Chlorogloeopsis sp. ULAP01: one gene and its partners. The protein of the gene in region 2 interacts with the protein of the main gene of each other region in a pairwise test. Links are inferred from orthologs where the notes say so. Each region holds a gene or a part of one and is shown on either strand. Other genes may lie near its edges.

Region 1 (10,117 bases), on a different replicon or contig from region 2:
AACTACACCTACGAACCACCCGCAGGGATTCCTCGCAGCAATGGAACTTATCAGACGTACAAGTTGCCAATTTACAATGCTCGTTCTATCTCAGAGAACATCTTGTTAGATAGGGAAGGTTTTGCGTTTACTCGACATCGTACCAGTGTCCGCGACTTCTACGATGAAGAGGAATTACGCCGCGTCTACTACCCAGAAGCCGAGCAATTATTACAAGAGGTGACAGGTGCAACGAAGGTAGTGATATTCGATCACACTCTCCGTAATGCCAGTCAGTCAAAGCCAGGTGAGAATAGTATTAAAGAACCTGTCAGGCGCGTACACAATGACTTCACTGCCAAATCTGGCTATACTCGCGCCCGTTTGGAATTAGCAGCGCGAGGAATAGATGATGCTGAAATTGATACACTATTGCAACAGCGCTTTGCCATAGTTAATGTTTGGCGAGCGATCGCTAAACCAATCCAAGAGTCGCCATTAGCAGTGTGTGATGCACAAAGTATTGCGTCAAAGGATCTTGTGGCTGGCGATCTCGTGTACCGCGATCGCATCGGCGAGACATACGCAGTCACGTATAATTCAGAACATCAATGGTTTTACTTTCCGCAAATGCACAGAGAGGAGGCACTATTGATTAAGTGTTTCGATTCTGCAACAGGATACGCACGTTTTGCAGCCCATACTGCGTTTGACGATCCAACTAGTCCGCTAGATGCGCCTCCACGGGAGAGTATTGAGTTGCGGACGTTTGTTTTTTACGGTGAAAATCGAAATTTTTTAAACGCAAAGGCACGCTGAGTAAGCGCAAAGGTACGCTGAGTTTTTACAATATAGAGTGCAAAGCAATATTTTCAGGTCTCAAGAAACCTTTGTGGCGAGTTGGGTATTCTGACGGTTCTTCTGTCCTCCTTTGTCTTGGCATTTCATAACGTTACTGTGCGAGTTTTATTTTCAGAACATCTCGTACTGGGTTTATTTTTACTTGGTGGATACGTTAAACCAGATTTGCAGAATTCATTCTTGCTGATGTTTATGCGAATGCTGTTTGTGGTTCCACTGATGGCATCTCTAACATTCAAGCTATATCCATCTGCCCTAAAAGAATTTCGAGAGTTGTTCAGCCGCAAACGCACTGATGTTTTGATCCAAGCATTGGGTTGTGGAGTGCTGATGTTTGTATATATTGCCTCACTCTACATTGCGATTGGCTTAATTCCTACTGGAATTGCTATGACTCTATTCTTTACCTATCCCGTTTTTACGGCGCTACTTGCTTGGAGATTTTTTGGCGATCGCCCTACGCTTTTCCGTTGGCTGGTGATGGGGATTATTCTGGTGGGTGGTGTTTTAACTATTCCCCAATCTTCTGCTATCTTCGGCACTAATGAAATTATGATTGGCATTTTTGCTAGCGTTGGTGCTGGGATTGTTTATGCCTTCTATAACATCATTGCCCAAAAATGTTTGGAAAAATTTCATCCAGTTCCCTTCACCTGGATTAGTTTTGCCTCTACTCTATTGCTTTCCGGTGTGTGCTTATTGTTTTGGCCGTTTCCCAGTACTCAACTTGATTGGACACCTCTGTGGATTGGTAGTATTTTTTCGGGAGTAGTCAGTTTTATTGGACACACTTTGAATAATCTGGGAATTCGGATGATTGGTGCAACTACTGCGTCAATTATCGGTTCTAGCAGTCCAGCATTGACGGCGCTAGTTGCATGGGCAACAATTAGCGAAACTTTAAACGTGATTCAAAGCTTGGGAATTGGTATTGTCACATTAGGTATCGCGCTGCTGAGTGGAGAAGGCTTTATACGTAGGCGTAGTAATTTATAAAAGTCTTCTAAAGTATGAATTAAAAATTATGACATATGTCTGCTTCTGCTATCCTTTTTGATTTAGATGGAACTTTGACAGATCCCAAGCTTGGTATTACTCGCTGTATTCGGTTTGCTCTATCTGAACTTGGTCAAAAATCACCTGATGCTGATGAATTACATTGGTGTATTGGCCCTCCAATTAAAGATAGTTTTTCGCTGCTATTGAATACTTCAGATGACACAGTTTTGGCACAGGCAATTTCACTTTATCGCAGTCGCTTTGCCACGATAGGATTATTTGAAAACTCTCTTTATCCTCAGATTTTAGAAACTTTAGATGCTATTTGTTTTGCTGGTTATAGAATCTTTGTTGCGACTTCTAAACCACATATTTATGCCACTCGGATCGTTGAACATTTTGGCTTGTCGTCATTTTTCGATGGTGTTTACGGTAGTGAACTTGACGGAAGCCGGAGTGTAAAATCTGAGTTGATTCATCACATCTTAGTAACAGAACAGCTTTCTCCTGCAGCTGTGGTGATGGTAGGCGATCGCTCGCACGACATAATCGGAGCTAAACGCAATAGCATTACTGCAATGGGTGTCACCTACGGTTACGGAACTGAGGAAGAGTTAAAGAAAAACGGTGCTGATTTGATTGTCCATACTCCAGATGAAATTGCCAGATTACTTATTGATGGCTATGAACTGAGACTAGAGACTCATGTTAAATGCAAAAATTAGAAAAGCAAAACAATCAGATGGGTATTGGTAAAAGTCTTTTAGCAACTGTCATCTTAGAAGCAAAAATCCGAGAATGTTCAGTACTCATGTTGCTGAACCACAAAGAGCGAGAATCCTATCAACGGGAATTTTATCGTAAACAAGGCTGGATTGAACGTGAAACCGTTGCCAACTTTATTTATACATTCAATCCATAATCACACTCATCTTTCGTTATTTTTTCCTTAGCCTCACCCAAATATTTTTCATCTGGTGAACATGATTGATTCACACCCTGTAACAATTTTCCATAGTTTACTTTTATTCAGCACTGCTTTCTTAGCGGGTGGACTTAATGCTGTAGCAGGTGGTGGCAGTTTCCTCACTTTTCCTGCACTGATTTTTATAGGTGTTCCGCCTGTCATCGCGAATGCAACAAACAATACAGCTATTTGGGTAGCTGCTTTAGCTAGTGCAGGAGCCTACCGTAAAGATTTGGGTATTCAACGCCAAGTTTTCTTGCTATTGTGTGGTATTAGTCTCATGGGTGGTTTTATAGGCTCTGTAGCTTTGTTGTATACTTCGCCAGATATATTTAGAAGACTGATTCCATATTTATTATTATTGGCAACCCTTGTATTTACTTTTAGCAATTCTTTCAAAAGATGGTTACAAATTCAAAGTCAGAAAGCAACATCTGATTCGGTACCTTTATTGAATTTAGTTTTGGCACAACTAGCGATCGCAATTTATGGTGGTTTTTTTGGCGCAGGTTTAGGAATTTTAATGCTGGCAACTTTATCATTCTTAGGCATTAAAAGTATTCATACAATGAATGCCTTTAAAACCTTTTTAGGCAGTTGTATTAATGGCATTGCTATTATTCCGTTTATTTTTGCAGATGTAATTGCTTGGCAGCAGGCAATTTTGATGGCAGTAGGTGGCTCTTTGGGTGGTTATTTAACTGCCAACTATGCGCGTAAACTTGAACCTCATTTAATTCGCAGATTTGTCATAGTTGTTGCTTTTAGTATGACTATCTACTTTTTTGTACGTGGCTAAGGAATAGAGGCTGGAAACTCATTATTTACCAATTAACTATTCACAAAGGGGAAAAATATGACTTCAACAATTTCATTTGATCGTGTATCTAATATTTACGATGCTACACGGGGACTTCCACCTGGAATATCTGAACAAGTGACTGATTTTATCCTCAACCTGGTAAGTTTAAGATTATTGTGGTACGCAATTGGACTTGATTGATTCTCCCACCGCCAAAGGATACGAGGTTGCGATTTGTTTGGCTGGGCAATAGGAATTTTTTTGATACCAATTTCACCGAGTAGAGACGCGATTCATCGTGTCTCTACTGTTGTGTGTCCCACTCATCAGTTGTATTTGAGTAATTAAGCTACCTTAGCGTGTTTATTTATATAGTCTACAAACAATGTTTTTAGTTGCGGACTAATACCAGTATGTTCAAAAAAACTAAAGCCTAAATTCCGAGCTTTTGCTAGGGTTTGTTCTGGTGTCAATCCTTCTTTTGTGGCAATACTTAATAATGCAATTCCTGTGGAGCGCATAGCTGCTGCACAATGCACCACAGCTGGTTTAGGAAGTTCTTCTAATGTCTTGAGAATTTTAGTAATTAACTCTTCGCTCAAATCTTCAAGCTTTAGAGGTACATTGACGTAATTTAGTCCGAATGATTTAGCTACCTGTTGCTCATCTCGGAAGAATCCTAGTTCATCAGGCGATCGCAAATTCAAAACTGACTTAAAACCTTCTTGACTAGCTTGCTCAAGTTGTTGTGCTATGACTTGTCCTGTAGTCGTTAAATTTTCGTTAATCCGTATACTGTTGATCACATCGACTCCTTTTGTCTTTTTATCCAGATGGTAAATGCTTGCTTCGCAAGAATTGAGCAGCTATTTAGACTTGCATAGCAAAATCTGCCAAACATCAGAAAATATTGTTTGTTTGCTTCTGATTTTGCTAGTTTATGCAATTATTTTTTGCTTTTATTATAATATACGCTTTGTCTATAAACTTAGTGTATTTAATAAATAATTATACGTTTTACCAATGTAATTACTGATATTTATATTTTCCTTATATTGTTAATCAATACCAAATTGGTAGTGGTAAGCGCTGAGGCATGAGAGAGCGGACTCGATTTGGCGAATACCCAAACTAATCATGCTAATCATTTCTTCTAATTGTGGGAATTGAGTATACTACGGTAAGTCTATAAAAATGATGTATTTGAACGATTTCCACGTAACAATACACGGAGAAGGCAGATGAGAGAGATTCAGCGCCAAAAAATATCAGCGAAGGCAAAGCAGTTCAAAGAATCTGTGATTCGAGAAATGACACGGGTGGCAGCGCAATATGGTGCAGTGAATTTAGCTCAAGGCTTTCCCGATTTTCCCTGTCCGCAGGAGTTGAAACAAGCAGCCTATGAGGCAATTGAGGCGGATGTTAATCAATATGCAATTACTTGGGGCGATCGCCCATTTCGAGAAGCGATCGCTAACAAAGTTCGTTGGTATTTAGGTTTAAACATTAACCCAGAAACACAAATCACTGTTACCTGTGGCTCTACAGAAGCAATGGCTGCTGTCATGCTAGCAACCATCGATCCAGGTGATGAAGTGATTGTATTTGAACCATATTATGAAAATTATGGCCCCGATGCAATTCTAGCTGGTGCTACACCCCGCTATGTCACACTGCATCCTCCTGACTGGACATTTGATCAAGCCCAGTTGCGTCAAGCTTTCAATGCCAATACCAAAGCTATCATTATCAATACCCCACACAATCCCACAGGCAAAGTCTTTACCCGTGAAGAACTTACCCTTGTTGCCGAACTTTGTCAGAAGTGGGATGTTTTAGCATTTACAGATGAAATTTACGAACACATTCTTTATGATGGTACTCAACATATTGCCCTAGCCACCCTTCCTGGGATGGAAGAACGTACCATTACCATCAATGGTCTTTCCAAAACATATAGTGTTACTGGATGGCGAGTTGGCTACATTTTGGCAAAACCCGAATTGACAGGAGCTATTAGAAAAGTCCACGACTTCCTAACCGTTGGTGCGCCCGCACCCTTACAAAGAGCCGGAGTCGCTGCCATGCAACTACCACCATCCTATTATGAAGAACTAGCTAGACTTTATCATCTCAAAAGAGACAGCATTTTACAAATTTTGGATCGGGTTGGTATTCCCTATTTTGTTCCCAAAGGGGCTTACTACGTCTTTGCCGATATTTCTAAATTTGGCTACAAAACTGATATTGAATTCACTAACTATTTAATTAAGGAAATTGGTGTTGCTGTAGTTCCCGGTTCCAGCTTTTTCAGCCAATCAGAGAAAGGGCATTCATTCATCCGCTTTTGCTTTAGCAAACAACCTGAAACACTACAAGCAGCAGGTGAGAGGTTGCTCAAACTACAGCCAAACCTAAAACCCACATCATAAGCCAATTTCTATATCTTTTCTGTGTCTGCTGTGGTTAATGTCAACATCTCTGAATACATCATCATGAAACACCAATAACACCACATTTCTCATCACTGACGAGGAGTAAATATGGCTACTCACGAAAATATCTTGCAAGCAATTGGTAAAACTCCATTAGTCAGACTCAATAGAGTAACCGAAAATATTCAATCTACTATTTATGCCAAAGTAGAATATCTGAATCCTGGTGGAAGTACCAAAGATAGAATTGCCCTGGCAATGATAGAAGAAGCAGAAAAAACAGGTCAATTACAGCCGGGAGGAACTATTATTGAAGCTACCGCAGGTAATACTGGTGTAGGACTGGCACTAATTGCCGCAGTCAAAAAATATCGGTGTATTTTTGTCATGCCCGATAAGATGAGCCAGGATAAAATTAACCTGCTCAAAGCTTATGGCGCAGAAGTAGTAGTTACTCCCACATCTGTAGCACCTGACTCACCAGAAAGTTATAACGGTGTAGCAGAAAGACTTGCTAAAGAAATCCCAGGAGCCTACAGACCAAATCAATTTGAAAACCCGAATAATCCTTTAGCTCATTACTTAACTACTGGCCCAGAAATCTGGTCAGATAGTCAAGGTAAAGTTGAAGTTTTTGTTGCAGGTATGGGGACAGGTGGCACAATTTCAGGAGTTGCCAAATATCTCAAAGAACAAAACCCAAATATTGTAATTATTGGTGCAGATCCAGAAGGTTCTATTCTGTCAGGAGATAGCCCTAAATCTTATAAGGTTGAAGGCATAGGAGAAGACTTTATTCCTAAGACTTTTAATCGTCAATTAGTCGATGAAATGATTCGAGTCAGCGATAAAGAGTCTTTTAATATGGCACGTCGTCTCGCCAGGGAGGAAGGCTTATTGGTAGGAGGTTCTTGTGGTACAGTGGTAGCCGCCGCAATCAAGTATGCAGTTAGGTTATCACAGCCAAAGTATATCGTGGTGCTATTACCAGATACAGGCAGAAACTACATTAATAAAATCTACTCTGATGCCTGGATGCAGGAAAATGGTTTTTGGGAAGGCAAAACAGTAAAAACTATAAAAATTGGTGAAATTCTGCTGCAAAAAACTGATTTTCCCTCTTTGGTTGCTGTTAGTTCTAGCGATACTCTGAGCCAAGCTACAAGTCTGTTACAAAAGCTGAATATATCCCAGTTACCTGTAATTGATAATAATCATGTAGTTGGTAGCCTCAATGAAGCATCTTTGATGAAATTTCTCCATGATGGTATTAATTTTTCTAACCAGCAAGTTTTAGCAGTTATGGGTAAACCGCTACCAATTCTCGATGAAGAAGTAGACATTGCAGAAGCTTATCGAGTGCTATTATCGGGGACTACAGGAATTATTATTACGCGGCATAGTGTCCCCATTGGATTAATTACCAGAGCCGATTTAATTAGATATTGGATTAGTCAAAACCAAGACGAATTAAGGGAAAACAATGGAATTTGAAACGAAAGCAATTCATGAAGGTCAACAATCAGAGCCACAAACTGGTGCTGTGATTGTTCCTATTTATTTGACTTCTACATATCAGCAAGAAGCAATAGGTCAGCACAAAGGATATGAATATTCTCGCACCGGAAATCCTACCCGTAATGCCTTAGAAGAAGCTTTAGCTGCTATTGAAAGTGCAAAATTCGGTTTAGCATTTGCCTCTGGATTAGCTGCCACTACTACCGTGTTAAGTCTGCTTAAAAGCGGCGACCATATTGTTGCTGGTGATGATTTATATGGTGGTACTTATCGTTTATTAGAACGGGTGGTAAAAAATTGGAGCGTGACAACCACCTATGTAGATATTGATGATATTAATAACTTTGAAAATGCTATTCAAGCCAATACCAAACTAATTTGGATCGAAACTCCCACCAATCCATTATTAAAAATTATTGATATTGCTGCACTAGCAAGTATTGCTCGTCAACACAATATCATTCTAGTAGTTGATAACACCTTTGCCAGTCCTTATTTTCAAAGACCACTGGAATTAGGTGCTGATATTGTAGTTCACAGTACTACTAAATATCTAGGAGGACACAGCGATGTTATTGGCGGTGCAGTTGTGACATCCAACGAGCAACTATACACCGAACTGAAATTTTATCAAAATGCGATCGGGGCAGTTCCCAGCCCCTTTGATAGTTGGCTAGTACTGCGAGGAATTAAAACTCTGGCCGTAAGAATGCGAGAACATGAAAAAAATGCTTTGTTTTTAGCTAAATTCTTAGAAGAGCATCCTCAAGTCGAGCGAATTTATTATCCAGGTTTACCTAATCACCCCCAACATAAATTGGCAAAAGCACAAATGTCTGGCTTTGGAGGAATGATTAGTTTGGAATTAAAAGGTGGTTTTACAGAGGTTGAAAAATTTGCTTCGCGGCTCAAGCTGTTTTTACTAGCAGAAAGTTTAGGAGGTGTAGAGTCGTTACTTTGTTATCCTGCCAAAATGACTCATGGTTCTTTACCAGACGCAGAACGATATAAGCGGGGAATTAATGATAATCTAATCCGTCTTTCTGTAGGAATTGAGAATGTATTAGACTTGCAAGCTGATTTGGAAAAAGCCTTGTCTGGAAAGTAGGAAGGTAGATGCGACTGGGAGTTGATTAACTCTCTTCTTTTATGCAGAATAGGAACAAATATCTATTAATTGGGGGATAAATTTCCTATTCTTGTTTCATTACTTTAATAGATATTGATTAAGAAAATTACTAACCTCATCAGTACATAATCCAAGATGAACTACCTTCTCTGCTTTTCTAAGAATGTCCAATCCTCTCCCCAGATTGCGAGGATCTGGATCTACTAAAGATACATAAATCTCATCTATACGAGGGTCTTCGGCAATAGCTAAAGCACATGAGGGTGTCCGTCCATAAAAAGAACAAGGTTCCAAAGTTACGTACATTTTCAAGCAGTCGAACGCTTTGCCTTGAATCTGGTTCAGTGCATCAGCCTCAGCATGATATTTCCCTGGCGATCGCGTGTATCCTTTTGCCACTATCTCTTCAGTAGCTACAATGACACAACCTACTGGTGGGTTGGGCAAACATTCTGGCAAAGCTTTTCTGCTTATGGCTAAAGCAGCTAACATAAATGTTTCATTCATTTTTCGTATATTTTATCTAGTTGAACATGGACAGAAATAAAAAAATCTGGTGTTGCTGAACAATGGGATGATCGAGGCTGACGCGGAGACACGCTGATTATTGAGTCATACAAATCCTAAATTCATCCCGCAATTATGCAACGCCAAAAATCTTAATCCCGATAGGTGCAAGATATAGCGATTCCCAGTTAAGTGAGGTACAGAACCAATATTTTTAAACGCAGAGGAGAGCGCAGAGTTACGCAGAAGTTTGCCCAATTTTATTAGCAATGACTCAGTACCTCAGTAGATTAGGAAACGCTATATAATTTAAGTTCAATTAACCAATTTCAATAAAGAACGGAACCGAATACCAACTCCAGTTCCTAATAAAGCACAGATGATCCAAATCCAGCCGTGTAAACTGGTGGAAGCAATACCACTAAAAAAGGCACTGACGTTACAACCAAAGGCAATAAAAGCTCCATAACCCATCATCAATCCACCGATAATGGTTGCAATTACTACTGCAAGAGAAATTTGAGTTTTAGCAACTAGCTTTCCTGCTGAGGCTGCTGCTAAGGCTGCTCCCAAGATAATACCAACATTCATTACAGAGGAAACATCAGTAACCACAATATCTGAGAATGACATTCCCTCCCAAAAGGGGCTACTATCAGGATTCCAACCAAAAATAGTGGCGATTTTAGCTGCCCATAAGGCAAATCCCCAAGTAATTCGCCAAGGCTCTCCTGAAATGATCAGAGTTAGCCAGTTGAGCGTAGCTAAAGCAATAGCTCCTGTGAATAATGGCCAAGGCCCAGACAAAAATTCTGTAGGATGAGGTAAAATTTGCGCTTTATTTGACTTGGTTTGTAACTGATTTCGACTCCTTTGATTCCACCACCACAGTAAACCTGCAATCAAAATAAACAAGCCTA
Region 2 (10,483 bases):
ATCCTAAAACAAGAGTTGGAAGGACTGCTTTCAGGTTGGGAAAGCATTCCTGAAAATCCTGAGCAAACCATTTGTCCTATTATTGAAAAAACTTAGACAATTATGCGCAAGTCAGGGATTCCCTACTTAATATTTACTTTACAAATGACCTCTTAGCTAGTATTCAATCCTTTGTCTAGCTGAGTAAGTAATTATTCACTACCATCTCATACTTACTTGTGCTACATATAGTAAGAAGTAGTAATACATTTGCCAAGCTATAGTTTGGGTTCCTTATGCCCGACTGGTGCGCCAACCTCTGGATTGAGCGTATATCGCACAGCAATGCGTCACTACTCCATTGTTTGATTAGCTCAGTGGCAGAGCATCCGAAGTCATCGGCTGGACGTAGGTTCAATTCCTACATCAAACTCCCCGAAAGTTAGCTCACTGGTAGAGCGATCGACTGTTAATCGATTGGTTGTAGGTTCGATTCCTATACTTTCTCCAACCCTATCCGGGTTAAAAGACAAATTTGCGGAATAGAGCAGTTGGGTAGCTCGTTGGGTGTATACCCAAAGGTCAGTGGTTCAAATCCATTTTCTGCGACCAAAAACCCCGTCAAAAGACACTATCCTGTCAAGGGTAGCCGAATTCAAATTTAATTAAAACTCTGCGATGTAGGTGCTTACTACTGCACATCATCCGTGATGTCGGTAGTAACAGTAAAGGAGCTAGTGCAATTGTTTTCTCCATAACTTGAGTATGTCCCTTCGTTTTCTAAATCCAATTTTCAGGATCTGGCAAACTGAACGGCGTATTTGAGCGCTGTTTTCTTTTTCTAGATTGCCCTTGGGTTAATTGAGGGAAAGTAGCAGCAATCCTAATCCAGTTTTGGAGATGCAATTGCCCGCAACTGAGCTGCAAACACCTGCATTTGCAGAGTTTAAAAATATAATGTAGTATATGTATTACATAAATTAATTCCTTCTCAGGACTTACGCAAAATACCTCTCTAACTCTTATTCCTCCGTGCCTGGAGTGGTTTTATTCTTCCGTGACTGGTGCGTAAGTTCTACTTCTCTGACTTTGGCAGGAAAGGCAACGCCGGAGTCTCTTATACACGATGCCCAGCCCTTTCCAAAAACACAGGGACAAATTCTTCACGCCAAATATATAAATGTCTTTATCAAACCTTCTGCGTCGCCTACAACTGCCTAAGTTATCTATGCAAATTTCTATGTGGAAAACTTTCTATATCAAACCTAACGAAATTGGTATTCTATATCACCGTAGTGATTTTAAAAAAATTTTGCAACCTGGGACTTACACTTATTTTGGTTGCTATTGGCAAGTCAAAACCTACGATCTCAACCAACCAGAAGCGAAAATAGAGAACTTGGAACTGTTGCTGCGAAATCACAGTTTGGAGTTACAGCAATATCTCTTGGTAGTAAGGACTGCATTCAATCAAGCCGCTTTATTGCGCCTCGGACAAAATTGGATCAGTATTGCACCAAATCAACTGCGAGCTTTTTGGCGTGGTTTTATTGAGGTAGAATCTCATCTTTTCAATTTGAATGAAAGCTTGGAATTACCTACGGAGTTTGTACAGCAACTACGTGGAATTGCCTTGAGTGGAATCAAAAAGTTTCAAATCTCGGAGTATGAGATTGGTTTGCTGTACGTGCAGAATGACTTTGTACGACCGCTAGAATCAGGTGAGTATGCTTTCTGGGTGGTTAATAGAGATGTTTCCGTCCGAACTCTCAGTCGTATTGTACCCAATCCAGACTTTCCCTTGGAGGATGTGTTAATTGAGCGGCACCCTGAGTTTGTCGTGGCTTACTGCGAGATAGTTCAATTACAGAATCAGCAAGTAGCGATCGCCCGCTATCAAGGTAAAGCGATCGCCATTCTACCGCCATGCAGTCGCAAGCTATTTTGGCAAGGTGTGGAAGTAGAGGTGATTGACATTAGCACTGATGCTAAGTTGCCCTCTCGCTTGATTGCTGAGTTAGTTACGGGTTTGCCAGAGGCTCTTGCTTTGAGCCGCTATTGTTTGCATATTTGCGAAGTACCCGCGCAGCATATTGGATTGCTGTACGTTAATCAAGAGTTTCAAACTCAACTCCAGCCAGGAAAGCACGCCTGGTGGGTGTTTAGGCGTTCTTTACAAACCGAAGTATTTGACCTTCGCCAGCAAACTATGGAAGTATCTGGTCAAGATATTCTTTCCAAAGATAAAGTGCCTTTGCGCTTAAACTTAACTGCTGGCTTCCGCATCCTCGATCCACTCACAGCCAAAAACAGTTTATCGGATATTACTAGCTACTTATACAAAGAACTACAGTTTGCTTTGCGTGGTGCTGTTGGTGAAAGAACTTTAGATGCGTTGTTGGAGGATAAAGGCGCGATTGATAGGAGTATTTTTGATTATATTCACCAGAAAACAACAGACTATGGAATTGAAGTAGATTCGGTTGGGGTTAAAGATATTATTCTCCCTGGTGAGATTAGGACAATTTTGAGCAAGGTAGTAGAAGCCGAAAAAGCAGCCCAAGCAAATGTAGTCCGTCGCCGTGAAGAAACTGCTGCTACTCGCAGTATGTTGAATACAGCTAAGGTAATGGAGGATAACCCCGTTGCCTTGCGTTTGAAAGAATTGGAAGTACTAGAGCGAATTGCAGAGAAGATTGAAAAAATTCAAGTGAATGGGAGCTTGGATAGCATTTTGACGGAATTGATTCGGATTAATCGGCAATAAAAGGAACTGTGCCTTATTGCTGATAAACAAGAGCCAGAGGTTCTAATTCTCGTTACCAGGTTGAACCTGGTAACGAGGGTGGTGGGCTGCCGCCTTCAGGCTGTTGCATAGGCGTGCAAGATATTTCAGATGAGGAGGTGAATTTTACCACTCATAGCTTATAAACGTGAAAATAGAATCATCCCCTACAAACATCTCTACGGCAAATCAATTACAGCCATGACGAGCAATCTTGTACAGCAACTAGGCAGTCTAAGTACTGGAGAACAACGCCTCATACTTAATAATGTGAGTTGGGAACAATACGAAACCTTGCGAGCAACCTTAGATGATATCCCAGGGTTGCGGATGACTTATCTTGAGGGAACCCTGGAAATTATGAGTCCATCGCCGGAACATGAGGTAAACAAAAAAGCGATCGCGCGTTTAATCGAAATCTACGCATTAGAAAAAGACATTGACTTAACTGGTTACGGTTCCACTACCTTTCGCAAACAAGCCAAAGCCAGGGGGCTAGAACCGGATGAATGTTATTGTTTTGGCGAACTCAAAGAAGTTCCTGATATTGCGATCGAAGTTGTTCTCTCCAGTGGTGGTATTCATAAATTATCTGTCTACCAGGGTTTAGGAGTACCTGAAGTTTGGTTTTGGCAGAACAATCAGTTTTCTGTTTATAGGTTGCGTCAGGAAGGATATGAACTCATTCCTCGCAGTGAATTTTTACCAGAATTAGATTTATCTATTTTGGCTCAGTATGTTAAATTACCTAGTCAAACCCAGGCAGTAAAAGCCTATAGAGATACTCTCCGGCAAAGTTAAGTTATTCCGGCAATCCCTTGACTTGCATTAAATCCAACTCCCGTGCAAATATTTCATCAATCGGCAACATTTGCCCGTCAGTTGTCATAAATTTGTGGTCTTTAGTAGCTCGAATCATCGAACCATCTTCTAAAGAATATTCAAACACCTCTTGTTCACCGCGATTATGCCACTGAGCTATAGGTTGCGTGTACACATAACCGTTACTATCAACCGTATAAATCGTACACTCAATACTTTTTTCTACAATCTCTCCAATAGTTAAAAAACCATATTCTACCGTCAAAATTGCTGTATCGTAACTCAAGCAATATTCAGCAAATTTCAACATCTGCTCGAATAAATCCTCAGCAATTTGTTGTTTAACACCGTTTTTAGCTGCACCATCGATAAACTTTTCTCGCTGTTTTTGCATCTCCGAAACTTTCTTTTTACCCATTGCTCGGCGTAGCAAATCAGCTTGCCCTAAAGAATATCCAGCCATATCTTGAGCAATTTTCATAATTTGCTCTTGATAGACCATAATTCCATAAGTCTCATCTAGTATTGGTTCTAAAACAGTGTGTTCGTAATCAATATTTTCCCGCCCGTGCTTGCGGTTAATGAATTTTGGAATTAATCCAGCATCTAAAGGCCCAGGTCGATAAAGAGCTAAAATTGAAGAAATATCTTCTATATTAGAAGGTTTTAAATCACGCACTATCTGGCGCATTCCAGAAGATTCTAACTGAAATACACCTTCTAATTCACCTGCTTCTAACAGTTCATAAGTCTTTCTCACATCATGAGGAAGTTTGGCACTTTCCCCACCTTTAGCTAATATTTTTTGAGCTTTTCTTTCTTGAGCGGTAATTACATAGGGGTCAATTTTAAATCCATGATTTTCTTCAATTAATTCAATAGTCTTCTGGATCATTGTCAAGTTCTTTAAACCCAGAAAATCCATCTTTAACAAACCCAGCAATTCTAAGTCTTCCATAAAATACTGGGTAATTACAGAACCATCATTATTTCTTTGTAGCGGTACAATTTGATCCAAAGGTTCAGCAGAAATTACCACACCTGCGGCATGAACACCAAAGGTTTTGTTAGTTCCTTCAATGCGAATTGCCATATCTAGCCAATGGCGAACTTTTGGATCGTTATCGTATTTTGCTTTAAATTCTGGTTCTGGCGTTTCATCAGAAATCATCTTTTTGAGCGGCGCTGGTTTCCCCCGTGACACGGGAATCATCTTCGCCATCTTGTCTGCTTCCCCGTAAGGAATATTTAATACTCTAGCGACATCTTTTAATACCGCCTTGGAAGTCATGCGGTTAAAAGTAATGATTTGGGCTACTCTTTCTGTGCCGTATTTTTCATTCACATAATCAATGACTTGATCCCGTTTTTCAATACAGAAATCTGTATCAATATCAGGCATAGATTTACGTTCTGGATTGAGAAATCTTTCAAAAAGTAAGCCATGATGTACCGGATCAATATTGGTGATTCCCATCGTATAGGCTACCAAAGAGCCAGCAGCCGAACCACGACCAGGCCCCACTGGTATATCATTATCTCTAGCAAATTTGATATAATCCCACACCACTAAAAAGTATGTGGAAAAACCCATTTGCTGAATCATTTTTAATTCGTATTCCAGTCTTTCTTTGTAAACTGAATCGATTTCGTTACGAGATTTACGATTCAGTCTTTCTAAAAGTCCTTGCCAAGCAATTTCTTCGACGTAAGTATCTGCTGTATGTCCTGATGGAATCGGATAATTAGGAATGCGAGGTTCACCCAGAATATTGTAAGGTTCGACTTTATCTGCTACTTCTAAAGTTGTACTTACTGCTTCTTCAATGACTTCATCTGGTAGGTGATCGCGAAATAACTGCTTCATTTCTTCAGCAGATTTCAGATATTCTGTGCCGCTATAACGCATTCGGTTATCTTCAATAATTAATTTACCAGTCTGAATACATAACAAAGCATCGTGTGCTTCTACGTCATAACAAGAAATGTAATGAGAATCATTTGTAGCGACAAATTTAATCCCTAACTCACGTGCAATTTTAATAATTTCTACATTTACAATCCGGTCTTCTGGAGAGCCGTGATCTTGAATTTCTAAATAATAATCTTCACCAAATACATCTTTGTACCACTGTGCTACTCTTCTTGCAATATCTGGTTTGCCAGCAAGAATTGCTTGAGGGACTTCACCACCTAAACAAGCACTAGTAACTATTAATCCTTCACGATATTCTTTGAGTAATTCTTTATTAATACAAGGACGGGAAAAAATACCTTTGCCTTGCACACCTTGGAGGTGAGAAAGCGACGTTAATTTTACTAAATTTTTATAACCTTTTGTATTTTTTGCCAAAACAACTTGATGATAACGCGGACGGCGCTCTTGTTTTGTGATATCGCCGTTAATCACATACATTTCATTGCCGATAATTGGCTTAATATTCTTGCTGCGGCAGATTTTAATTAGTTCGATCGCCCCGTACATCACCCCATGATCCGTTAGGGCGATCGCTTTCATGCCCAACTCGATCGCGCGATCCACTAAATTTGGTAATTGACTCGCACCATCCAGCAGGCTGTAATCACTGTGAATGTGCAAAGGAACAAAGGACATACGTTTTCCCTACATGAGCGAACAACACAAGTGTTTTCCATTAAACTACAGCTGTGCAGCCTCTATGTATGCTAGCAAGCAAATTTTGCTAATAGTAGGTAAGCGATCGCACTTTTATCTCAAAGTTCAAACCACCTCGCTATGACTGCCAGACAGCAGATTGAGGTGGTTGCTCATAAAGTATTGATGATAGAGTCAACAAAGAACAAGCGATAAATTGCTGTTTAGATGTATAACTTTAACATCTGCTTCACCCATTATAGGTTTCAAATTAGTAGTTTAATTATTAACTATTTTCTGATTGTGATTAATAATAATATTTAGAGATATACCTTTAATGTGTGTACTAATATACGACATTAAGGCATAAATAAAAATAACTATACCCAGCATCTCTAAAAACTCTTCAATAGTTGTGATGACAGCATAAATTATATTGTCCTGACCATACAAATTTGCCTGGTAGCCACCCAACATTTCTATCCCAATAGTACCACTTATGTAGATTGTCCCAGCTATTAAAAATAAGCGTTTTATTTTTTTGGGAAGAGCAGTGATAAATTTTAAAAACGCTAATAGGAACATGAGTACGAATATAGCACCAGGTATCACCCAAGCAAAGTAAAGAAAGCCACTAGTATTGAATAACTTTTGCGTTGGCGCAATCAGAAGTTCATGAAAGCTCATAAGTTCATCTATAGACAAACATACAAAAATAATTGTTAATGCTCTCCAGTGAGAGATATGGGCTTCACCAGCTATTTTTTTGGCAGAGGTGATTAAAAACAGAAGAATAGAACAAAATAACAAAGCAATCGCTGAATACAGGCTAGGAAAATTTCTCTCTTGATCGACATTAAATAAATATATTAATAAATCCCTCAAAGGATAGTCAGGTAGGAAGTATAAAGAAAACTGTCCAGCAAAACTAATTGTGCAAAGAAATATTATCAACAAAAGCAGCAATCGCAAGGTGTTTTTAGGAGAGAGACACAATAAAACTTTCTGCAATGTTAAACCACTATTTACTGAATCAACATATCTACTTTTAGTTTGTTCTAAAAAATTGTTATCTTGCCTATTATCTCGATTTTGAGACAACTGTTTTTCCTTGGGTATTAATAGGTTGGTAAATACCAAATTTTCCATAAAAAAATCTATAGTTTGCTGCTCAACCCAGCCACGCATTGTGAGAATTTCTTGTAACTTTCTGCCAGATGAAACTTGTTCACTAAGTGCCGTTTTTAATTGGTCTGGTGTTAACAATCCTGCCTTAACTAAACACTTTCCTAGAAATTTTTGCTTGTCTTGTCTACTCTCTATCTTAGTCATGATTGATATATTATTCTTAAATGTTGTATTTAAGCCGATTGCTAACCATTTTGTTAAAATACATAAAAATTAGGTTAACAGAAGGTTATTAAAAAGTAAATAAAAATGATATAAAGGTTAAATGTAAATTTTTTGTATAAAAACTTTATAAACTACACGTATTATTGCGTAATATTTATAATAAATATGTTAAGACGATTAAAGAAAAAATTTAAAAATTAGTTTAAATCTGCAAAATTTTATACACAGTTTATTGCGTACTCTGTATGAAGCCATGTCTGCATTATTTGTGGCTCAAAACTGGGATTGCATCTCAATCTCACTCAGCAGTTAATCTGATGGGAGATATAACTGTGAGTGCTGTGCTCTACAGCAAAAAACCTCGTTCTCTGGACGAGGTTAAATATATTGATGCCTTTGCCAACGCTACAGGTTTATAAAATTTAAAATTTTTGATTAACGCCCCACAGTTTGTACTAGGGGCATTAATGTTGTGCAACTGAAATCGTCAATTTTAAATTGCGACTATTTAGTTTTAAAAAGGCCCTTTTGCGTCACATTCCTTAGTCCAGCACCTTTTAAGAAGTTCAATCCTGTAAAGATATGCGAAGCGACGAGGATCTAATACTAATTTAGTATCACTACTAAAAAGGGGCTGGTTCAGATACTGCCAGAGAGGAAATCTGATTTTGGTGTGTTTTGGAGTCATAAGAGCATGAAAAACTATAAAACTGTCGTAGCAGTAGACGGCATCTGATATTCAAGGTGCCTGTTACTGATTCCCTAGTTAAACCGTACACAATATATATTCAATTGTCCTTAGGGCAATTGCGGAAAATTGAGCAACTCTCTTGCTCAATATTTTATATTATCTTTTTATCGGTATTTTAAGTAACTATTTAAATGTATAAAACTCGAAAAAAGCATAGAATATAACATACCAAAGAATAGAAAAATTAAATGAACTGACTGATTATTCTTGTTTAGGAAATTTAATCCGGAATTTCAAATAGTTAAATAGGATCAATCTCCAAATTATACGAAAAAGTGCTTATACTTTGTAGAGCGATCGCGATTTTAAGAGCCAGTAAAATTACTATCAAACAAAGTTCGCAAGCTTAGTTACCAAATCAGTAAAATCAACACTTGTTACTACGTAATTCATGATAAAAAAACCCACTTTTGTGGGCTTGAGGGAATATTTAACTTTTTCGATTAAGTAAAATTTTTCTCAGTCTCTACATCATACCAGCAAGGCGACATGACTTAAGGTAATAATTAATAGTGATTACCCGCTTTGCGATGATGGACAGCAGTAATGCCTTCTGGTTTGAGTAATTTTCCATTGTCAACAATCGCATATACAACCCAATGGTCACCACATTCCATACGTTTGTTGACCGAACATTCAAGATATGCTAGAGCATCGGTGAGAATTGTACAGCTGTTATCTGCAACTGCTGTGGGAAAACTTGCAAATCTATTTTCTCCTGGGGCAAAAGATTTACGGAAGTGTTTCATGTAATCTTGATAATTCTCTTCACCCAGGATATTTAGAACAAACTTACCTCCTGGATACATTAGAGACTCAACTGCCCGATCTTTAGCGATCGCAACCGTAATACCTGGAGGATTAAAAGTGGCTTGTGATACCCAAGCACCAAGCATTCCGGTACAGATATCACCAAGCTTGGCAGTGACAACGCAAACTGAACCAACTATCCTGCCGATCGCCTGCTCAACAGGAGTAGCAGCTGGTTGAGGCATTCGCTGTTTTTTAGCTTTTTTGAGTGTTTGGGCAAAGTCTGTACCCATTTCTTCACACTCTTTTAGAGTAACGTCTGTAGGTTTAAACCTTGCCTTTAAGGTTTCAAACCCAAACTTAAAACCAGCATCTTTGAGCTTTCCTTCTATTAAGTCAAATGCTTCTCCACTCCAACCATAGGAACCAAAGACACCAGCTAGTTTAGTGTTATCACCAACGGATAGAACAATACCAAGGGCTGTGTGGATGGGAGTAGGCGCATTACCACCGATCGTGGGAGAACCCATGATAAAGCCATCGCACTTTTCAATGGCAGCGCGAATTTCATCAGGTTCGGCAAATTCGCAGTTGATCGTCTCTAAAGCTACTCCTCCTTTGGTGAGTCCTAAAGCAAAAGCTTGGGCGAGAGTTGCCGTATTGCCGTAAGCTGAAGCATAAAGTAAGGCAACCCTAATCTCACGATCAGTTTGCGATCGGCTCCATATCTCATAGGCTTTAGTAAGCTCTAACAAGCCATAACGAATTAATGGCCCATGAGCAGGAGCATACATTCTCACCGGCACTTCTGATATTTTCTCCAGAGCTGCTTGTACCTGAGTTGCATGAGGAGCCATCAAGCAGTCAAAGTAGTAGCGCTGATCTTCCTTCAACAAATCCCAGTCTTCATCAAAAACTTCATCGCCACACAAATGCGCGCCAAATAATTTATTAGAGTAAAGTATTTGGGTTTGCTCGTCGTAAGTACAAAGTCCTGTCGGCCATCGTGGACTAGGAATAGGAATAAATTTTAAAACATGGCCTTGTCCCAAATCCAGAGTTTCTTTCCCCCGCATCGTGATAATTTTCAACTCACGGTTAGGAAAAGTAGCACGTAAATTGGCAGCGCAGGGAACTGAGCAAACAAAAGTGAGTTTTGGAATTAAATCTAAAAGCCCTTTGAGGGTAGCGACACGGTTAGGATTAAAATGACCTAAGATTACATAATCCAATCCTTCCCAATCATTGAGACATTGTCGCAATGCATCTAGGTAAATTTGAGTAAAAGTTTCCGGCGGCGGGTCGATAATAGCAGTTTTATCAGCTTTGATTAAGTAGCAATTCGAGGTAGTACCTCTAGCAAGTGCGTATTCAATTTCAAAGCGCAGACGTGTCCAACTACGCGCTCTGAGTACAGTCGTATTTGTGG
Region 3 (10,268 bases), on a different replicon or contig from region 2:
AGGGGGGGTGAGCCGGTGCTTATTGATTTTGGTGCAGTGAAGGAAACAATACGTTCAGTAGAGAATTCGCCAGGATACACCACTCAATCGCTGGTTATGGGTACACCAGGATATATGCCAAGCGAACAAGTTGTAGGACGTCCAGTTTACGCTACAGATATTTATAGCTTAGGTTTAACAGCGATTTACTTACTGACTGGCAAACATCCACGGGAACTAAAAACCAACCCGCAAACGGGTGAAATACTTTGGCAACATCATGCTCCTGGAGTATCGCCGCAGTTGGCAATGATACTTAACCGGGCAATTAAACCCCAAGCTAGCGATCGCTACACTACGGCAAGCAAAATGCTAGATGCTTTGCAGTCTTATTCCCCTCCTACACCAAAGACAACAATTGCAATTCAACCCATTGTCACCTCGCTCCCTACTTTTAGTGCCGCATCTCAGGAAACTCAGCTATTGCCTTCCAATCAAAACGCTCCTGTTACCCTCACCTATTCCATTCCTAGAAAGTGGCAAAAGCCGACTTGGATTGTTGGCAGTTTGGTTGTTGCTAGCTTGATTGGTACGCTTGCGATCGTTAATATCACCCGCAAGCCAGAGTCTGCCCACTCACCAATATTACCCACTCCCACACCGCTTTCAACAGATCTATCTCCTGCGCCAGAATCCCCGGCTCCTACTTCTGAGGAAGCCAATCCACCAGTAAATTCGCAATCACCACCAAAACAACAGCAATCTAATCCTGTACCTTCTGTACCTACTCCATCAGAGCCTGAAGATACTGCTGAGTTTCCAGTTGCATCAGCGCCACCAGCTACAGTTTCTCAACCACAAAACAACGTACCTCGCAATCAATCATCTCGCACTATCGGCACGCAAAAAGTTCCAGGATTTTCTGTGGGTACGCAAAGAAGTACTGTAGAAGCTGCCCTTGGTAAACCAAGCCAAGATTCAAGAGGTATTTGGCGCAATACTCGTGCTGTCAGTTATATATTAGTGCCAAATCGCATTCACCTTGGCTACTTATTTGACCGTAATTCTGGCAGGATTCGTCAAACAGAGGTAGCTTTTGCTCAATCTATAGACTTTCAAGTTATGCTAACAACTTTGGAGGGAATGTTAGGGCGTCAAGTCACAGAAGAAATTAGGCAAGGATTGCTACAAGTGCGACAACGGCGATTGGATAATTTTCGTTTTGCGATCGGCTCCCTAAAAGGCCAAATTGTACGTCAAGAGTGCGGCTTGATTTACATCAGCGTATGGGATTCAGACTTACATGATTTTGTCAACCCTGCCGATGCAAGAAAGTGTTGATTTAAAAAAGGAGCCTCAGTTAGGCTCCTGTCAAATCTTCCAAAACAGAGACAAATATTGACTATTTCACACTCACCTTAGCGCCAGCTTCTTCAATGCGCTTCTTAGCATCTTCGGCAGCTTCCTTAGCAATAGCTTCCTTAACAGGCTTAGGTGCCGATTCTACCAAATCTTTTGCTTCTTTGAGACCCAAACCGGTTATTTCCCGTACAACCTTGAGTACAGCAATCTTCTTATCGGCTGGAACAGATTCAAGAATTACATCAAACTCGGTTTTCTCTTCTACTGCTTCAGCAGGTGCAGCAGCAGCACCAGGAGCAGCCATCATCATCATGCCACCAGCAGGTGCAGCAGCACTAACACCAAAGGCTTCTTCAATTTGCTTTACTAACTCAGCTGCTTCTAGCAAACTTAGGGTTTTCAATTTTTCCAAAATTTCATCAGTTGCTGCGGACATTGATATAACTCCTGTAATGTGAATTTGTTGATTGTTTGTAGTTGTTAATTGCTAATTGTTAATTGTTGATTGCAATTAGCCCTTCGGGTTCAGCAGGTGCTACGACGCGCTTAACCCGACGCCAGGTACTACAACGCGCTTAACCCGCGCAACGCTGCTTCACCATTAGCTATTAGCTATTAACCACTAACTTCTTCGCCGCCTTTGTCTTTGTCGGCATATGCTTGTAAAGCACGAGCCAGCGAACTGGGAACCTCGTTGACTCCAACGGCAATCTTTGTTGCCAAAGCATTGATTGCTCCAGCAATTTGCGCCATAAGTTGCTCTTTGGAAGGTAAATCACCCAGCGCTTTGACATCTGGTTCTTTGAGCAGACGCCCTTCCATAACGCCGCCACGAAGTTCTGTCTTCTTGGTAGCTTTCTGGAAATCTTGGTAAGCCTTAATTGCAGCAGAGAAATCCTCTTTTACTAACAAAAAGGCGGAAGAACCCTTGAGCAATTCCGACATCGGTTGCCATTTTTCATCTTCTTCGATGGCAATACCCATCAGAGTATTCTTTGTTACCTTACAAACAGTGCCAGTTGGTCGCAAGCGCCTGCGCAAATCGGTAATTTCAGCAACCGTTAGCCCCTGGTAGTCGATTACCAGTGCTAATTGTGACTCACCCAAAGTTTCTTTGAGTTCACTCACGATCGCTTTTTTGTTTTCTATGGTTCTACCCATTCTTGTTTCACCTCCTTGGAAGGAATTTGTTAATTGCTAATTGTTCATTGCGATTTACTATTAGCCATTAACAATTAGCAATTAGCCAGTAGCGAAAACAATAAACCCCAGCTGCTAAAGCCGGGGTTTAACTTGAGGGGCGAATTTTATACGCCTGATTCCTAGTGCCAGAATGCCTACACCTTCAATAGGTAAAACCTCAAGCAATTGGAATACAAACCTCGGCAGGATATTAAGCCAATGGCACCTGCTGTCTCCGGCTTTGGTTATTTAGTTGTGTCCGTTGCCATTTGTCATTAGTCATTTGTTTTTTGCCAATGACTAATGACCATTGACTAATGACTAAATTTACGCTGCTTCAGTTAATTTCAAATCGCGCAGGGCGTTGATATCAACTTTGATTGATGGCCCCATTGTGGCAGACACATATACTGTGCGCCAATAACGGCCTTTGGCTCCTGAAGGACGGTTGCGGTCGATAGTTTCTTGCAACGCCTTTAAGTTTACCAGTAAATCTTCTGGCGAGAAGGATGCCTTACCAAACATAACATGCACAATACCTGTGCGATCGGCACGAAATTCTAGTTTACCAGCTTTGAACTCAGCGATCGCACTTGCGATGTCAAATGTTACTGTTCCACCCTTTGGCGATGGCATCAAGCCACGAGGGCCAAGTAATTTACCAAGCTTTGCTACTTGCGGCATCACATCCGGTGTGGCAATCAGCTTGTCAAAATCCATCCTGCCCTTTTGAATTTCGTCAATCAGTTCTTCTGAACCGACAACATCAGCACCTGCGTTAGTTGCTTCTGTTACCTTTTCCCCTCTTGCAATCACTGCCACCCGTACTTCTTGTCCTGTACCTTTGGGCAGTACTACTGTTGTTCGCAGTTGTTGGTCTGTATACTTTGGATCAATTCCTAGCCGAATGTGTGCTTCAGCTGCTTCGGGAAACTTTGCTGTTGCTGTCTCTTTTAAAAGATTTAAAGCATCGATAGGAGCATACTCCCTATCTTCAACTTTTTCTAATAGCGCCTGCAAACGACACGATACTTTCTTTGCCATTTCTCTCTCCTGGGGTATTTAACGAGGTAAATTCTCTCCCCCGAAAATTTTTGGATTTTGGATTTTAGATTTTGTCATTTGTCCTTTGCCATTGTCTTTCCTAATGACTAATGACCAATGACCATTAACTAATCTGTCACGGTTACGCCCATATTCTTGGCAGTGCCTGCAATAATTTTCATTGCCGCATCAATATCATTGGCATTGAGATCGGGCAATTTAGTTTGAGCAATTTGCCGTAGTTGTTCCTGTGTAATTGACCCAACTTTTCTTTTGTTAGGTTCACTAGAACCTTTGTCGATTTTTGCCGCTTTAGTAATCAACACCGATGCCGGAGGTGTTTTGAGTACAAATGTGAAACTCCGATCTTCATAAACCGAAATTTCTACAGGTATCACCGTCCCAGCTTGATCTGCTGTTTTGGCGTTGTACTCCTTACAAAACATCATGATGTTAACGCCGTGCTGACCCAAGGCAGGGCCGACTGGCGGTGCTGGGTTGGCTTTCCCAGCGTTAAGGGCCAGTTTAATGACCGCTACTACTTTTTTCGCCATTTCTAATTAACTCTGTTTCTGAACCTGATTAAATTCCAATTCTACAGGTGTATCTCGTCCAAAAATCGAAAGTAAAGCTTTGAGCTTGCTTCGTTCTGGACTAACTTCTATCACCTCGCCTTCAAAGTCCTTAAATGGGCCAGAAAGCACGACTATCTTATCACCAGTCGCCATGTCAATTTTGACAATTGGCTCTTGTTCGCTAGTCTGTTTGAAGATTCGTTCTACTTCTGCATGACCTAGCGGCACTGGTTTGACGTGACCGCGGCCTTTACCACCGCCACGCTTTTGCTCTGCTCCCACAAAATTAATTACATGGGAGGTATTCCGTACTACCTGCCAGGAGTCATCATCCATCACCATTCTGACTAGTACATAGCCAGGGAAGACTTTCTCTTCTGTATGTTGACGACTACCATCTTTACGGATTTTTACTGCTGGTGTGTGCGGAATTTCTACCTGAAGAATTTTATCAGCTACATCAAACGACTGGATGCGCTGTTCTAAGTTAGTCTTCACACGTTTTTCACAACCAGAGGCTACTTGTACGGCATACCAGCGAGCTTCATGCTCTGCTGCCATACGTTCTTGTGTTTCCTCTGACTGCACAAGAAAATTGTGTTCTTCGTCTGTTGCAGAAGTCATCCGAATACCTGTTGTGCTGCCCAAGTAAAAAATTTATCAACCAAAAAAAGCACAGATGCCGATAGGGATACCATCAGCAAGACAGCTGCTGATTCGCTCACTAACTGTCTGCGACTGGGCCAAACAACTTTTTCAAATTCTTCTTTCAGTCCTTGAAAGAAGTTGCCTAAGCTAAACCCATTGCTAGTAGTTTCTTGGATTTCTGCTTCGTTTTTCTTGGCCACGGTACTTTTACTCCCCCCCATAGCTGATACAGCCATTAAATGCTAATTTTCATTTAATTTCTATAGGCGATCGCAACTTTATTTCTGAACTTTAAATAATTGCTTGAAAAAAAGCTGCAAATAAAACAATTATACCCGAAATCAAAAGTGCTGGTTGCTTGTCTTTTCAACCACTATTGCACTCGATTCGGGTTTTTCGTTTACAGCGCGCCCTGGAGGACTTGAACCCCCGACATCAGGTTTTGGAGACCTGCGTTCTACCAACTGAACTAAGAGCGCACACGCTGTCTTTGATTCAGTTATTGCATCAGACTTTTTCTAGTTTAACCCAATTTGGCGTTTTTTGTTAACTTTATTTTTGACTTCGGGAGACAAATTAGCGGCTGATGCCGCTGTTTGTGTGAATCTTTGTCCCATACTCTACATTATCGATTACAAAGCACGGTCAAAGCGCTGCTTAATCCGAGTAGCCTTGCCAACACGATTGCGTAGATAGTAAAGTTTAGCACGCCGAACTTTACCACGACGTACTACTTTGATGCTGTCTATGCGAGGAGAATGAACCAAAAATACCCGCTCAACACCAATGCCTTGAAATACACGGCGAACTGTAATGGTTTCATTAATTCCGCCATTACGCATGGCAATTACAACTCCTTCGTAGGGCTGTACACGGTATTTGTCTCCTTCTTTAATTTTGACACCCACTTTAACTGTGTCGCCCACATATATATTGGGCAGATTTGATTTTAGCTGTTCCGCTTCAATAGAGCGGATTATTTCTTGAGCGTTCATAGTCTACAGAAAAACTCACAATCATCCATAATAAATCTTCAACCCTATATCAGTCTAGTGGATTAAACTGATGACGTTTTCACCTGTTGTGTCATCAAATTAAGAAAATGTGATGTCACAAAAGTGTGCCATAGGTAGAAAACGTATGAAATTTAGCATAGTGATTACAACTTACAACCGTTTGGATTTGCTGAAAAGAGCGATAGACTCTGCTTTGAGGCAAACTATTCCCTGTGAAGTGGTTGTGGCTGATGACTGTTCCTCAGATGGCACCCAAGAGTACTTAAGTTATTGTAGAGAAAAATTTTTAGAGAGTGGAAACTTTCGCTTTGTGTACCATCGTAATCAGGTTAACTCTGGGCATGCAGCAACTGTGAATGCGGGTGTTCTTAAGTCCAGTGGTGATTGGATTAAGTTTTTGGATGATGACGACTACTTAGCTCCCAATTGTCTGGAGGAAATGGCACGAGCGATCGCACTTCGTCCCCAAGCTGTGATCGCATCTTGTATGGCTGCTCAAATTAATGAACATGAAGTTGAACTTAGCCGTACACCACAATTAGGTGCCGGGTTAGCTTTTTACACTCCACAAGCAGATATTCATTACGGTATGCTGCTCGAACTTCTTCCATTTGGTACACCTGTACAGGTAGCTTGTCGTCGTGATGTCTTCTTAAAAACAGGCGGTTGGGATTCTCAACTTGATACCAATTGTGATGATATTGATTCTTGGATTAATATTGCTAAGTTTGGTGATGCAATTTTTATTAATCAATGCCTTACTTACCGAACTATATGGCAAGGTGCTTGCAATCATAAGTTCTCTTTGTCTCGGCGCCTAAAGACTAATTCTGTGATGAAGGAGAAGATTTACTCTTTGGTTAGCGAAAAGCACTATGCTCACATTCCTGCTCTTAAAGATATTCAAAATTATTTGAAATTGCATTGGTTGCTCGTAGCTTTAAAACAGAAAAATCTTCAGAGCTTTAACAGTATAATTTTTTCTGCTATTCCTGCAATCTTTTCTTGGCAAGCCTGGAGTCTTTTGTTTCATGCTCTATTGAACCGCCGAAATTTCAGCAGCACTCAAATTCAAAAATATGTATTAATTAAATGATTCAACGGGAAAATGCACAATTTAAAACACATTCATCAAAATTACCATGCAAAGCAATTTAGGGATTAAGTATAGAATTTTTTTGCTTTCATATTATAGCTCTCCGACTTCTTTAAGAAGTCAGAGAGCTAATTTTCTAGTTTTGTTTTCTATTTTTTCTGGGAATGCTACACTCTGATTTACATATTTTTATTTTTTATATTCTAAAAATAGCAGCTACATATTTACTTGATATTAGCTCTAGTTTGATTAAATTTATATAAAGCTAAACTCTTATCATCAATTAATATTAAGGTATTCATATATAAAGCTATAGCAGTCCTATCTAATTTATAAAAAGATGCTGGAACTAACTAACCACATAGACGCGAAGCGCCTTTCCGCATGGTAGTACACAAACTACACAAAGAAGGAAGAGTTTTATCAATGATTTAGGATTGCTATATATTAATTTCTTAGATTCATCTCAAATATTATGCGAATAATACATATATTGAATCACATTCAAGAAATTGGTAACGGCATTGTAAATGTAACTGTAGACCTTGCTTGTTTGCAGGCAAAAAGCGGTTTTGAGGTAGCAGTTATTTCAGGAGGGGGAGAATACGAAGCCTTACTAACAAGTTTTGGTGTTAAGCACTACCAACTCGATCAAAGTAGGAAGCCAATTAATATTATTAAAGCGGCTGTAGGATATCGGTCAATTATACAAGAGTTTCAACCGAATATAGTCCATGCCCACATGATGACAGGAGTTGTGCTAGCAGGTTTACTCAGAAATAAAGGTGGATACGGTTTAGTTGCCACGGTACATAACGAATTTCAACGAGCCAGCATACTAATGGGACTTGCCGATAGAGTAGTTGCTGTGAGTACAGCAGTTGCCGAGTCTATGGCACGGCGTGGTATTCATCAAGAAAAGTTGCGGGTGATATGCAACGGTACTCTCGGTAGTCCCCGCAGTCGTCCGTTACAAGAGTATCAACCTTTACCATTACAACGTCCCGCGATCGCCACTGTGGCAGGGATGTATCAGCGTAAGGGTATAACTGAGTTAATTGCAGCTTTTGGACAAATTGCCTCAGATTTTCCTGAAGCCCATTTGTATCTTATTGGAAATGGTCCTGATCGCCACTTATTTGAAACACAGGCAAGTCAAACTGCCTTCACCTCCCGCATTCATTTTGAAGGCTTTCAAGCTGAACCTCAACGCTATTTGCTAGCTTGTGACATATTCGTGTTAGCATCTCACCGTGAACCCTTCGGTCTTGTACTTTCAGAAGCACGTGAAGCTAGTTGTGCTATTATTGCCACTCAAGTCGATGGCATACCGGAAGCTTTAGACAATGGAAAAGCTGGCATTTTAATACCAGCAAAAGATAGTAAAGCTTTGGCTGCCGCCTTAGTAAATTTATTGAGTAATTCAGAAGCTCTAAATGAGTGGAAAATAAAGGCGCATCAAAACTTAGAGTGGTTAGATGTTACTCGCGTTCATCAGGAAAATCTAGCGGTGTATTTAGAGTTAGTGAAAAAATGACTGTTAATGGTTAATAGCTAATAATTAACAACTAACCACTACTTGTACAAACGCTTCGGTTCATCCCGTCTTTACTAACTACTTAAAGATTTAAAGGAGCCGAAGCATTAAGCTTGTAACTACCAATAACTTGGTTAATAGCTGGTAAAAGCTTTTCGTATTGCTCGCTAGGTACAACATAGGAGTCAATCGAAACTTTATTGCCTTGATGTTTAATAAAGCTATTAACTGTTAGCCTTCCTGAAAAACCTTGAGTTTGAGTTGTATACCTCCAAGTAATTCTGACACTATTGTCGGATTGGCGTACAGGTTGATTCATCGTCAAGTTTGTTTGGGAAGCAGCAAAATTGTTGATGAAATTTTTTAACATAGTAGTCAACTGCTCCTGATCTAGCTCGCGTTCTACAATGAAAACGTTAACCTGAACTAGAGCATTTTTAGTGTTGTCCAGCCAATATATAATTACTTCATTTGCATTACTATTATCTTTGAGAGTCCATCCTTGAGGAATATCAATTGAGAATAGACCTGTCTTGTAGGTGTACGTATCAAGGTTGCTAATTTCAACTTCCTCAAATATGCCTGTTTCAGTTGTTGAGTTTGAAGAACTAGGAGGATCTGATTGGCTAGGAGTAGGGTTAGGACTAGAGTTCGATTGGTTCAAGCTTGAGTTGTTAGTATTAGAAGAATTGTCTTCTTCTGGAAGATTGGCACCAATAAAAGCTAAAAGTATAAATAAAGCTGCAAAGCTTGAGTAAACAATAATTGCTGCTTTTGCCCAAGCTCTTTGATGGGCTTTAAAATCTTGTACGCTTCGCCACTGTCTACTTCTCCAAGCCCACACATTTCCTTTTGCACCTAGAATAAAAGGCATTGGTAAGCCGAGATAGGGTATCCAGGAAATTAAACCAATCCAGACTTGGTTAGTTAGACACCACAAAGGCGATATGAGAAATGCTCCCCAATTCCAACCTTGAATTTCGAGCGGTACAGAAACAGAGGTATTAAATGTACCGCCTCCACCTACCCACATCGAGTCAGAATTTATTGGTGTACCCGGCGAGACGTACTGAGGAGGATTACTGCTTGCTGACGAATTCGACCTAGAATTTGTAGGTGTACTAGGTGAAATATATTGAGGTGGGTTACCACCAGAATTTACAACTGTAGGCGGTGGAGAATAGTATTTACCAGAGTTGTATTGGAAAGAAGGTACTGTAGGAGCAACATAATCAGCAGCAGGAGACTGCAAAGCGTCAATCATTTCTCTGGCTGTGGCATAGCGAGCCTCTGGCGAAGGGGCTATACTAACACCTGGGTTATAAGCGATCGCCCGATCCAAAATCATTCGCAAACTCGGACTAACATTTATTGCATATTGATGCCAGATAATGTTTGCTGTTCTGGGATCTGTCTCTAACTCATGCGGCATTTTCCCAGTCAACAGATAAATCATCGTCAAGGCTAAACTGTATAAATCGCTACTATAAACAGGTCTGCCAGCTGCTTGCTCTGGAGGCATAAATCCTGGTGTACCAATTACAATCGAACTGGTAGGATTGCCCTGAGAATTCAATACTGTACCCATTGATTCTCGCACTGCACCAAAATCAATCAGTACTGGTATGTTATCCGAACTCCTCAAAATTATATTATCTGGTTTAATGTCCCGGTGGATAATATGTCTGCTGTGTACGAAGTTGAGAACATATAACAAACTTTTAAGAATTTCTCGCACGGCACTCTCATTCATTACCCCTTCGGTTTGTACTTTCTCAGTGAGAGTTTTGCCTTCAATGTATTCTTGAACTAAATAAAAATTATCTTGT

The links.
Region 1: the proteins of QUB80_RS27500 (region 2) and QUB80_RS25185 interact in binary tests that used the Escherichia coli proteins (3 or more experiments, as listed by UniProt). The link is inferred for Chlorogloeopsis sp. ULAP01 from one-to-one orthologs.
Region 3: the proteins of QUB80_RS27500 (region 2) and rplL interact in binary tests that used the Escherichia coli proteins (3 or more experiments, as listed by UniProt). The link is inferred for Chlorogloeopsis sp. ULAP01 from one-to-one orthologs.

What each region holds. Positions count from the first base shown.
Region 1 is NZ_JAUDRH010000014.1:103,607-113,723, reverse strand. Bases 4,153-6,944 are described here. They hold QUB80_RS25185 (pyridoxal phosphate-dependent aminotransferase), read left to right. Parts: upstream 4,153-4,849; coding sequence 4,850-6,040; downstream 6,041-6,944. Other genes in these bases: QUB80_RS25180 (cystathionine beta-synthase), read left to right, coding at 6,152-6,944; QUB80_RS25190 (protein tyrosine phosphatase family protein), read right to left, coding at 4,153-4,414. In the rest of the region: QUB80_RS25220 (CmcJ/NvfI family oxidoreductase), read left to right, coding at 1-798; QUB80_RS25215 (DMT family transporter), read left to right, coding at 880-1,836; QUB80_RS25210 (HAD family hydrolase), read left to right, coding at 1,872-2,564; QUB80_RS25205 (N-acetyltransferase), read left to right, coding at 2,552-2,761; QUB80_RS25200 (sulfite exporter TauE/SafE family protein), read left to right, coding at 2,823-3,605; QUB80_RS25195 (hypothetical protein), read left to right, coding at 3,663-3,809; more of QUB80_RS25190, read right to left, coding at 3,953-4,152; more of QUB80_RS25180, read left to right, coding at 6,945-7,537; QUB80_RS25175 (cystathionine gamma-synthase), read left to right, coding at 7,527-8,669; QUB80_RS25170 (bifunctional diaminohydroxyphosphoribosylaminopyrimidine deaminase/5-amino-6-(5-phosphoribosylamino)uracil reductase RibD), read right to left, coding at 8,769-9,197; QUB80_RS25165 (YeeE/YedE family protein), read right to left, coding at 9,513-10,117. UniProt on the Escherichia coli protein: Shows aminotransferase activity with methionine and histidine as substrates, and to a lesser extent also with phenylalanine.
Region 2 is NZ_JAUDRH010000016.1:93,181-103,663, reverse strand. What follows is about bases 3,367-6,524. They hold QUB80_RS27500 (DNA polymerase III subunit alpha), read right to left. Parts: upstream 6,201-6,524; coding sequence 3,567-6,200; downstream 3,367-3,566. Other genes in these bases: QUB80_RS27495 (DUF8692 domain-containing protein), read right to left, coding at 6,480-6,524; QUB80_RS27505 (Uma2 family endonuclease), read left to right, coding at 3,367-3,565. In the rest of the region: QUB80_RS27530 (heavy metal-responsive transcriptional regulator), read left to right, coding at 1-96; QUB80_RS27510 (slipin family protein), read left to right, coding at 1,220-2,746; more of QUB80_RS27505, read left to right, coding at 2,966-3,366; more of QUB80_RS27495, read right to left, coding at 6,525-7,532; QUB80_RS27490 (hypothetical protein), read left to right, coding at 7,799-7,972; QUB80_RS27485 (diflavin flavoprotein), read right to left, coding at 8,811-10,483. UniProt on the Escherichia coli protein: DNA polymerase III is a complex, multichain enzyme responsible for most of the replicative synthesis in bacteria. This DNA polymerase also exhibits 3' to 5' exonuclease activity. The alpha chain is the DNA polymerase catalytic subunit.
Region 3 is NZ_JAUDRH010000006.1:295,075-305,342, reverse strand. What follows is about bases 80-3,022. They hold rplL (50S ribosomal protein L7/L12), read right to left. Parts: upstream 1,778-3,022; coding sequence 1,382-1,777; downstream 80-1,381. Other genes in these bases: rplA (50S ribosomal protein L1), read right to left, coding at 2,851-3,022; rplJ (50S ribosomal protein L10), read right to left, coding at 1,957-2,502; QUB80_RS14135 (serine/threonine protein kinase), read left to right, coding at 80-1,320. In the rest of the region: more of QUB80_RS14135, read left to right, coding at 1-79; more of rplA, read right to left, coding at 3,023-3,567; rplK (50S ribosomal protein L11), read right to left, coding at 3,696-4,121; transcription termination/antitermination protein NusG, read right to left, coding at 4,128-4,766; preprotein translocase subunit SecE, read right to left, coding at 4,763-4,990; rplS (50S ribosomal protein L19), read right to left, coding at 5,423-5,785; QUB80_RS14090 (glycosyltransferase family 2 protein), read left to right, coding at 5,931-6,902; QUB80_RS14085 (glycosyltransferase), read left to right, coding at 7,378-8,439; QUB80_RS14080 (serine/threonine-protein kinase), read right to left, coding at 8,522-10,268. UniProt on the Escherichia coli protein: The binding site for several of the GTPase factors involved in protein synthesis (IF-2, EF-Tu, EF-G and RF3). Is thus essential for accurate translation.